DNA from 2 places in the Bacillus sp. SH7-1 genome. Region 1 is predicted to be linked to the other one. Evidence: riboswitches for the same ligand, from Rfam matches in the RefSeq annotation. Region 1 holds a riboswitch; the other holds the start of a gene.
The links. Region 1 has a riboswitch for S-adenosylmethionine ahead of DN390_RS05515 (bifunctional homocysteine S-methyltransferase/methylenetetrahydrofolate reductase). Riboswitches for the same ligand answer to the same signal wherever they lie in the genome.
Positions count from the first base shown of each region.

Region 1 (5,030 bases):
GATATAAAAAGACAGAATTTAATACTTCGCGTCCAGCTGGTGGTAAACCAAATGATATGTTACTTACACCTAAAATCGTTAAACATTCTGGTAACGCTTCTTTAATAAGGCGAATCCCTTCTATCGTCGCTGCCGCTGAGCCAATATATTCTTCATCACCTGTACCTACCGGAAATACAAGTGCATCAAAAATAATATCTGACGGGCGTATACCATATTTCGTCGTCAATAACTCATAACTTCTTTTCGCAATTTCAAGTTTTCGTTCCGCACTTACTGCCATACCATCTTCATCAATTGTTCCTACAACAATAGCTGCACCATATTTCTGAAGAAGCGGTGTCACTTTTTTAAATCGTTCTTCTCCATCTTCTAAATTAATTGAGTTAATAACAGCTTTTCCTTGAATATAAGTAAGAGCTCGCTCCATCACATTTTCATCTGTTGAGTCAATCATAATCGGTACTTTTAACACTTTCGTAACTTCCGCCAAGAAGTTTTCCATATCTTCTATTTCATCCCGGTCCGGGTCTGCCATACAAATATCAATAATATGAGCATTTTTCTTCACTTGTGCTCTTGCGACTTCAGCAGCTTCTTCAAATTTCCCTTCTGCTACTAATCTTTTAAATTTACGTGACCCAATAACATTCGTTCTTTCACCTACAAATAACGGTCTCATAGAATCATCATATTGCAGTGCCTCTAATCCACTAACCCCATGCCCTTCTCGTTCATGATGTTCACGCGGCTTAAGCGAATCTAACGCAGATTTCATTGCTTTTATATGTTCTGGTGTTGTGCCACAACAACCACCGATAATATTAACCCATCCTTCTTCAGCAAATCGCTTCACTTTTTCAGCGAGAGAAGATGGAGATTCATGATAATGTCCATCTTCATCAGGAAGACCTGCATTTGGATAACAAGAAATGTAACACTCCGACAAATCAGATAGTGAACGAATATGATCTCTCATAAACTCCGGACCAGTCGCACAGTTTAATCCAACAGATAACGGCTTCATATGTTCTACCGATAAGTAAAAAGCCTCAATTGTTTGACCAGCCAGAGTCGTTCCCATCGGTTCAATTGTTCCTGAAATCATGATAGGTACAATTTTATTTAGTTCGTCAAAAGCTGCTTGAATTCCAATATAAGCAGCCTTCACGTTACGCATATCTTGACTCGTCTCAACGAGTAATACATCAACTTCTCCCTTCAGCAATCCTCTTGCCTGCCGTGTATAAGCTTCAATTAGTTCTTCAAACGTCACACCACCAGTAACACTAATCGCTTTCGTTGTCGGTCCCATTGCTCCCGCAACATATACTTCCTTCCCACTTTCTATAACAGCTTGCTTTGCTAAACTCGCTGCCTTCTCATTTAGCTCCTCGTCTAAATGAGACAACGCATAATCACTTAATACAATATTTGTCGCCCCAAATGTATTTGTTTCAATAATATCCGCTCCGGCTTCAATATAAGCTTTATGAATCTTTAAAATAACATCTGGTCTTGTTTCTACTAAATATTCATTACAGCCTTCGTACTCTTCACCTCCGAAATCTTCCGCTGTTAAGTCCTCTTGCTGGATCATTGTTCCCATTGCACCATCTAATATTAAAATGTTATTTTGTAATTTCTCTTCTATACATTTCATCAATTAATACCTTCTTTCACTTCTTGCTTTTCTCTCACATATTTAACAAGGTGTTCTGTAATTTCATATTTGAGAAATGGTGTAATAAGATAAATGCCGTTAAAATATTTCATCGCCGCATCGATCAATTCTTGTGAAATGCGAATCCCTTCCTCAATTGCTGCCTCTTTCGTTTCATGTCCATCCATTCTCTCTCTTATTTCTTCAGGAAGTGTAATACCCGGCACCTCAAAATGAAGAAAATCTGCATTCCGTTTGCTTATTAATGGCATAATCCCAATAAAAATAGGTTGTTCCAAATGCTTTGTTGCTTCATATACTTCTTCAATTAACGCGATATCATAAATCGGCTGAGTTAAGAAGTATTCCGCTCCAGCATCTATTTTCCGTTCCATTCGCTTAACCGCTGCTTTTAAATGTCTTACATGCGGATTAAACGCCCCTCCCACTGAAAACCTTGTTGCTGGACCTATTGATTTCCCTAAAATAGAGCGCCCATCATTCATTTCTTTAATCATTTTAATGAGCTCGATAGAGGACAAATCATATACAGAAGTCGCACCTGGAAAATCACCGACGCGTGCTGGATCACCTGTTAAAGCTAACACTTCCTCCATACCTAATGCTGATAAGCCTAGTAAATGAGATTGTAGCCCGATGACGTTATGGTCTCTACACGTTAAATGCGTCAATACTGGAATATCATGCTTCGTTAATAACGCTCCCATTGCCATATTCGAAACGCGAGGCGATGCTAATGAATTATCTGCTAGAGTAATAGCGTCTGCTCCAGCTCTTTTCAATGCTCTTGCTCCTTCAAAAAAACGCTGCGTATCTAACGTTTTCGGGGGATCTAATTCTACTACTACTGTCGTTTGTTTTTTTGCTTTCTCTGCTAAAGTGACATGAGCTTTCGAACGTTTCTCGTGTGTATGAACTACTTTTGGTCTTTGAATCGTATCTTTTTCTATTACAGGCGTAACATTTAGAATGGCACGTTTCATACTTTCAATATGTTCTGGAGTCGTGCCACAACAACCACCCAATAACCGAATGCCTTGCTCAATAAATTTCGGTGTCATCGCTTCGAAATAAGCTGGACTCCCCTCATATACGTAACGTCCCTCCACATAATTTGGGAGACCTGCATTCGGATATGCTGACAAGTAACCATTTTGCGGAATCGATATCATTTTAAAAGCTTCCGTCATATGAAGTGGCCCTAGTTGGCAGTTCAATCCAACGACATTTGCACCGTAATCTAAAAGCCGTTTTAATATTTCATTTACATCATTTCCATTTTGAGTCGTACCTGCCTCATGTAACGCTAATTGGGCTACAATTGGAATGTTCGTTTGTTTTCGTAACACCTGAACAGCATGAAGTAATTCAAACTCATCATAAAAAGTCTCTAATAGCAGTCCATCAACCTGTTCTTCTAGTAATGCACTTGCCTGCTCAAGTAGCATAAATTCTCTTTCCATATCAGTAGTTGTAACGGCTCCAATATGTTTCATACCGCCAATTGTTCCTAAAATTGCATTTCTATCTGTCACAGATGCTTTCGCCAATTTTACTGCCGCTCTATTAATTTCAGTAACTTGATTTTCTAAACCATACATACGTAATTTCGCTTCATTTGCTCCGTACGTATTTGTTTGAATCACATCTGCCCCAGCAGCTACATATTGCTTATGAATCGATATAATTAAATCTGGATCAGATATATTCAATTCTTCAAAACTACTTTGCAAACCATGTGAATGTAATAACGTCCCAACCGCACCATCACCTATTACAATTCCTTTTGATAATAAATCTAGTACTTTCACAAATCTCCCTCATTTCTATCAATATAAAAACCCCCTCTTCACTTTGAAGAGGGGGACATAATTGTTCCTCCTCTTATTATGCAAAACATTCGTTTTGCAGGTATTAGCACCGTTTCAAACATTTCGTTTGAAGGTTGCCGGGTTTCACAGGGCCTTTCCCTCCACCGCTCTCAATAAGAGTTGTCTTTATTATTTTATTTATGTAGCTAAAAGGAAATACGTTCCCCTTTTAACAATGTTTGTTAATTTTTTAATAAATTTAGCACGCATAAATGCAAAAGTCAATGACAGTTGCGGAAAAATAAAAATTATTTAAAATAAAGTTGCAATTCAATTATCTTTTGTTGTAAAGTTAAAAACATAATAAAATTTCATACGAACATTCTTATCTAGAGAGGTAGAGGGACTGGCCCTATGACGCCTCAGCAACCATTAACATTTGTTAATAAGGTGCTAATTCCAGCAAATTGTGAAAGATTTGACAGATGAGAAGAAGACTCTATTCAAACCGAAAGCCTTCTTCTTAGAAGGCTTTTTTTATTTTACATTCACTTAATTGTTAATTTAAAAAGGAGGAATTTTCACATGTCAACTATCGAAACAAAACTAGCACAAATCGGAAATCGTAGCGAAACTACAACAGGAACGGTTAACCCACCTGTTTATTTCTCAACCGCTTATCGTCATGAAGGAATTGGCAAATCTACTGGCTTTGACTATTCACGAACTGGCAATCCAACTCGCGGCCTTTTAGAACAGGCAATTGCAGATTTAGAATACGGTGAACAAGGTTATGCCTGTAGTTCAGGGATGGCAGCTGTTCTCCTCGTCCTCTCCCTATTCCGCTCCGGAGACGAACTTATTGTATCTGAAGATTTATACGGGGGCACTTATCGATTATTTTCTGAGCACGAAAAAAAGTGGAACGTTCGATGTAGATACGTAAATACACAATCTATTAAACAAATTGAGCAAGCTATCACAACTGAAACGAAAGCTATTTTCATAGAAACTCCGACAAATCCATTAATGCAAGTTACTGATATTGCCGCTGTCGCAACTGTAGCGAAAAGACACGGACTACTTCTTATTGTAGATAACACATTCTACACGCCTTATATACAGCAGCCATTAACAGAAGGTGCCGACATTGTAATTCATAGTGCAACGAAATATTTAGGAGGACATAACGATGTCCTAAGCGGACTAGTCGTTGCAAAAGGAAAGGAACTTTGTGAGGAAATCGCTCATTATCATAATGCCTCTGGTGCGGTCTTAAGCCCATTTGACTCATGGCTATTAATTCGTGGTATGAAAACGTTAGCTCTTCGCATGAGACAACATGAAGAAAATGCAAAAGCAGTTGTTGCTTATTTAAATGATGAGGACGGGGTAACAGATGTATTTTATCCAGGAAGAGGCGGCATGATCTCATTTCGTCTTAAAGATGAAACATGGATTAATCCATTCTTACAATCTTTATCCTTAATCACATTTGCTGAAAGTCTCGGTGGTGTTGAAAGTTTAATGACTTA
Region 1 covers NZ_QNUD01000005.1:418,174-423,203, reverse strand. The annotation lists gene metH (methionine synthase) at 1-1,663, opposite strand, end outside; gene DN390_RS05515 (bifunctional homocysteine S-methyltransferase/methylenetetrahydrofolate reductase) at 1,663-3,495, opposite strand; SAM riboswitch class I at 3,566-3,675, opposite strand; SAM riboswitch class I at 3,878-3,987, shown strand; gene metI (cystathionine gamma-synthase/O-acetylhomoserine thiolyase) at 4,081-5,030, shown strand, end outside.

Region 2 (5,030 bases), on a different contig from region 1:
GTTATTATCAAAGCCGACTTTATTATTACTGGATGAACCGACAAAAGGATTAGATCCGTGGAAGAAAGAAAGAGTAGGAGAGCTATTTAGGAAGTTGCAAAAGGAAGGCACAACAATTGTAATGGCAACGCATGATATTGAATTTGCGGCGAAATACGTGGATCAATGTATGATGTTATTTGACGGAGCAGTTATTATGAATGATGCACCGAAAGAATTTTTTAGTGGTAACTTCTTTTATACAACATCTATTAACCGATTTATTCGAAAAGAATTGCCATATGCATTAACGTGGGAGGATGTGTACGAAGCGTGTCCAAACGATATGTTGCATTCATAATATGTATTTTTGCAGTAATAGTAGGCACATTACTCTTTACTACACTGATCATGGATGGGTATTACCTGTTAAGTAGTTTGTTTTTATTAGTTGTTATTATGTTACCTTTCTATATCCGTTTTGAAAGGAAGGCATTTGTTTCACGTGAAATTGTTCTCGTTGCCGTATTAGCGGCAATTGCAGCAGTGAGCCGCGTGCCATTTTCTATTTTACCGAGTGTACAACCGACTTCTTTTGTCATTATCGTTTCTGCAATTGTGTTTGGAAGCGAAACTGGATTTATGATCGGGGCAACAGCGGCTATCGTATCTAACATTTTTTTAGGACAAGGTCCGTGGACGCCGTGGCAAATGTTTTCATGGGGTATGATTGGTTTTATAGCAGGCTTACTTCGCAATACATTTTTAATGAAAAAGTTATGGGGAAGACTACTATATGGGTTCTTCGTGGGCTTTTTATTTGGCTGGATCATGAATTTCTGGGGGCTTCTCGGTTTTATACGTGAAGCAACGTGGGAAGCTGTCATTTCATATTATATAGCAAGTTTTTATTTCGATTTGAGCCATGCGATTTCGAATGTTGTGTTCTTACTATTATTTAGTACTTCTTGGATTACGATTCTTACAAGATTTAAAAGGAAATACGGCATATTAGATAAGCATAACATGGCATAGAAAAGCATACTCATATAAGGTAGGGTCGCGACTTACATATTCGTTTGCCTCTTTCATGCTTCTTACATATTGTAAGGAGCATTTTTTATTTGTCAAAAAATCGATTCAATATATATCCGTTGTTATATAAAATTATTCGTATAATAGTAGGTGAGAACTATTTTCAAAAGGGAGGTGTATAGTTAATGAAGTTAGTTATTCCGAAGCAACATGGTGCATGGGCCATGCTTGTTATACCATTTCTATTAAGTGTTATTCTTGGGAAACCTACTATGTATCATATTCCATTGTTTTTAGCTTGGTTCTTTATCTATTTAGCTACGTATCCATTTCTTATATACATAAAACAAAAAAGAAAAAAAGACTATTTACATGCTTCAATTGTATATTTTATTATTGCGTCCGTATTTGGGATGATTTCTCTATTATATGAATGGCGCATTCTTTTATTCATAGCAGTCATGATTCCCTTATTTATAGTAAATATGTATTACGCTCGTCAAAAGAATGAAAGAGCATTACTAAATGACATTAGTGCAATTATTGTTTTCTGTATAGGTGGTGTAGTTAGTTATTATTTTTCAATGAAGCTTATAGATAAAACAGCATTATTTATTGCGCTTATTTCATTTTTATATTTTTTAGGAAGTACGTTTTATGTGAAAACGATGATTCGTGAGAAAAATAATCCGAAGTATCGTTTTATATCTTGGGGTTATCATATCGTGTTAACGATCATCGTATTTGCTATCAATCCATGGTGTTCACTTATTTTTATACCAAGTGTCATTCGAGCGATTATATTGTATGGCAAGAAAATTTCAATTATAAAAGTAGGGATTTTAGAAATTGTTAATTCTGTATATTTTTTAATTATAACGGCAATAATTATGGAGTATGCCATTTGAAAAAGCTTCCCATCAATTGATGGGAAGTTTTTTCAATCTTTTTCTAAAATGTGAACGGTGTAATCGCAGCGTTGAATAGCTTGTTCGATCGCATAAAGGGATTGCTCAATACGAGCGCGATTAAAATCTTTTTCAACAGTCTGTAATGCTTCTTCTAAACAATGTTTTGCTTCTTGTAATGATTGAAAAGAATCTTGTACATATCCGCGAGCATTTTGATGCATTTCATAATCCTCCTTGAATACTCATATATGTATAGTATGAACAGTAAAGAAGAAAATATAATTCGTTATATTTGTTTGACAATTGAAATGAAATTACGTATAGTAAGAATTAAGTGAATATTTTCTTATCCAGAGAGGTGGAGGGACTGGCCCGATGAAACCCAGCAACCGCGATGCAGGTGCTAATTCCAGCAGAACATATTTGTTCTGGGAGATAAGACGAAGATATATACGTAACTTCTTCTTATCGGAGAGGTTTTTTTGTTGCAAAAAAACCGATTACGAAAATTTATATTAAGAAGAAAGGGGTTGCGCATTACTGTGACACTCGAAAAATACGTAAAACTGCGTAGTACAGTTTATGAATATATGATAGAGCAAGATAAGCCGATATCATTGTTAGATATTCAAGAACATATCGTTTCGCATCATGAAGGAAAATTCACGAAAAAGATGTTACATCAATTTTATTTATCAAGGCTATTAGATGAACTGAAACTGGATGGGAAAATTACATTAGCTGATGAATATCTGTATACTGAAAAAGGGGTATTTTATAAGGCGAGAAAGGGGAGCTAAGCTCTCTTTTTTTTGAAGTATGTAGAGTAAAAGACTGCTAAAGCAGCCTGATACAGGGAATGGTGTTGAGTGTGTAGTGTCAAAGATTGAATGTGCCTGAAAGAGGCACTTCATATCGGCTGCAAATGAAAAGAGACACCTCCGCCGAATAGGTGTCAGTCGTTTTGTCATATAGACTTGCTATTTGACAGTTATTAGAATAACATGCAGTGGTTGTGGAAGTCAAAAGGGAATTAAAGGAAGAGGTGCTATTATGTACGCTTACTTATTACATGATATAACGAAATGGATTCCTAAGTACATTATAGATAAAGGTTATGAATATTATGAAGAAGGACATGTAGAAGATGTTGAAATACAAGACAAAAAAATATTTGCTTTCGTTACTGGAAATGCGGGAAACTATGAAGTAATTATTAATCTCGAAGATTTTACAGAAAGTAGCTGTGAGTGTCCGTATGAGAATCTTTGCAAGCATATGGCGGCAGTTGTTTATGATATTCAAGATGCTGGTGAGAGTAAGGTGAAAGAGAAACTGAAAGATTTAGAAAAGGAAGAGTTACTCACAGTATTAAATCGTTTGTTGCAAAGTTCGAAAAACGTGCAAATTGTAGAGAAGATGTTAAAGAAGGGGAAACTTTAACTTATAGAGGGAGTTGTTTGGCAGTGAATGTACTAATTGTATACGCTCATCCTAGTCCTTCAAGTTTTAACGCAGCAATTTTAAAGCATGTACAAAACGGACTACAGGAAACAAATCATTCAGTTACGGTACTTGATTTATACAAAGAACAATTTGATCCAGTCCTTGTTTTTAATGAAGAGAAGAAAAGGCGTGATTTAGTAAATGAAGAAGAAACAGCTCGGTACAGAACGTTAGTGGAAGAAGCGGATACTCTTCTCTTCATTTATCCAATATGGTGGTGGGGGATGCCAGCTATTTTAAAAGGGTTTATTGATCGCATTTTTGTAGCTGGATTTGCTTATAAATATGAAGGTGCCCTGCCGAAAGGATTATTGAAAGGTAAGAAGGCGTGGGTAATTAATACATTAGACTCACCGTTGTGGTATGTCGCACTATTATATCGATCCGCAGATTGGATTATGATGAAGAGAGGTGTTTTACGTTTTTGCGGCATCCACGATATAAAACGGTCAGTTTTTCAATCTGTGAAAACGAGTAAACGAGAGAAGCGGGAAAAGTGGTTATTACAAATAGAAGAAAAGGCTCGTACATTATGAATGAAATCGATCGTATTATAAACTGTTGTGGGTATGATGACGAACTTTTTCGAACGTATATTACATGTTTACTTCAATTGAAAAAATGTAGTGAAACATTTCAGCAAATTCAAATACAATTAAGAAATGACTACTTGATAAGAGGAATTTGTGAAAGAGAAGTGGATGAAGTAGTAAGGGGAAGTAAGGAGTATGAAATGCATTTTCTTCCTAAAGCGTTACAGTGGGATTTCTTGAGGGGAAATCCGCATCTAATTGAAAAAGTATGTGAACATTTTTTTGCATGTGAGGCATTACATCTTACGGATATAGAGTGGAAGAAGATTATAAAATGCGTGGGAAATAAATGATTTATTATGTAAAAAAGCTAGTATAAAACTAGCTTTTTGTTTAAATAAATAAGAAACATAGACTTATGATGAATCCTGCATATAGTAAGTTCACAACGCAAAATCCCATAATATCACGAGCGCCTAAACCGGCTATCGCTAATGCCGGTAATGCCCAGAAAGGTTGAATCAAATTCGTCCAAGCATCTCCCCACGCAATGGCCATTGCTGTTTTTGCAGCGGGTACACCAAGTTCAGCGCCAGCTGGAATCATAATGGGTGCTTGCACAGCCCATTGACCGCCACCAGATGGAACGAAAATATTAACGATGCCAGCACTTAAAAAAGTAAAGAGCGGGAAAGTCGTTTCGTTTGAAATGCTAATAAAGAAATTCGAAATAGCTCCTCCAAGTGAAAGTCCATCACTATTTACTCTAATCATCATCCCCATAATTCCTGCGTAAAAAGGAAATTGAAGTAAAATACCAGAAGCACTTTTCGTGGAATCTGAAAAAGCACGAATATATTGAATCGGAGTACGGTGGAAAATAAGTCCAGCAATTAATAACATAAAAATAACGATATCTAGCGTAAGGTTAAAACCTTTCGTATAAAAGTAATTGAAAATATAAATGAGACCTAACAATCCAACGCAAAGTGTAATGATGATACTATTTTCCATTTTCTCAGCGAACGTATTGTTTCCTACTTCTTGAGCGGCAGCTTCTTCATGG
Region 2 covers NZ_QNUD01000007.1:207,653-212,682, forward strand. The annotation lists gene DN390_RS07365 (ABC transporter ATP-binding protein) at 1-340, shown strand, start outside; gene DN390_RS07370 (ECF transporter S component) at 313-1,014, shown strand; gene DN390_RS07375 (YwiC-like family protein) at 1,200-1,922, shown strand; gene DN390_RS07380 (hypothetical protein) at 1,955-2,146, opposite strand; SAM riboswitch class I at 2,269-2,367, shown strand; gene DN390_RS07385 (hypothetical protein) at 2,408-2,725, shown strand; gene DN390_RS07390 (SWIM zinc finger family protein) at 2,979-3,368, shown strand; gene DN390_RS07395 (NAD(P)H-dependent oxidoreductase) at 3,392-3,967, shown strand; gene DN390_RS07400 (group-specific protein) at 3,964-4,317, shown strand; gene DN390_RS07405 (short-chain fatty acid transporter) at 4,358-5,030, opposite strand, start outside.
Region 2: it holds a riboswitch for S-adenosylmethionine, as region 1 does, so the genes downstream of both, DN390_RS07385 (hypothetical protein) here and DN390_RS05515 (bifunctional homocysteine S-methyltransferase/methylenetetrahydrofolate reductase) in region 1, are expected to answer to the same signal.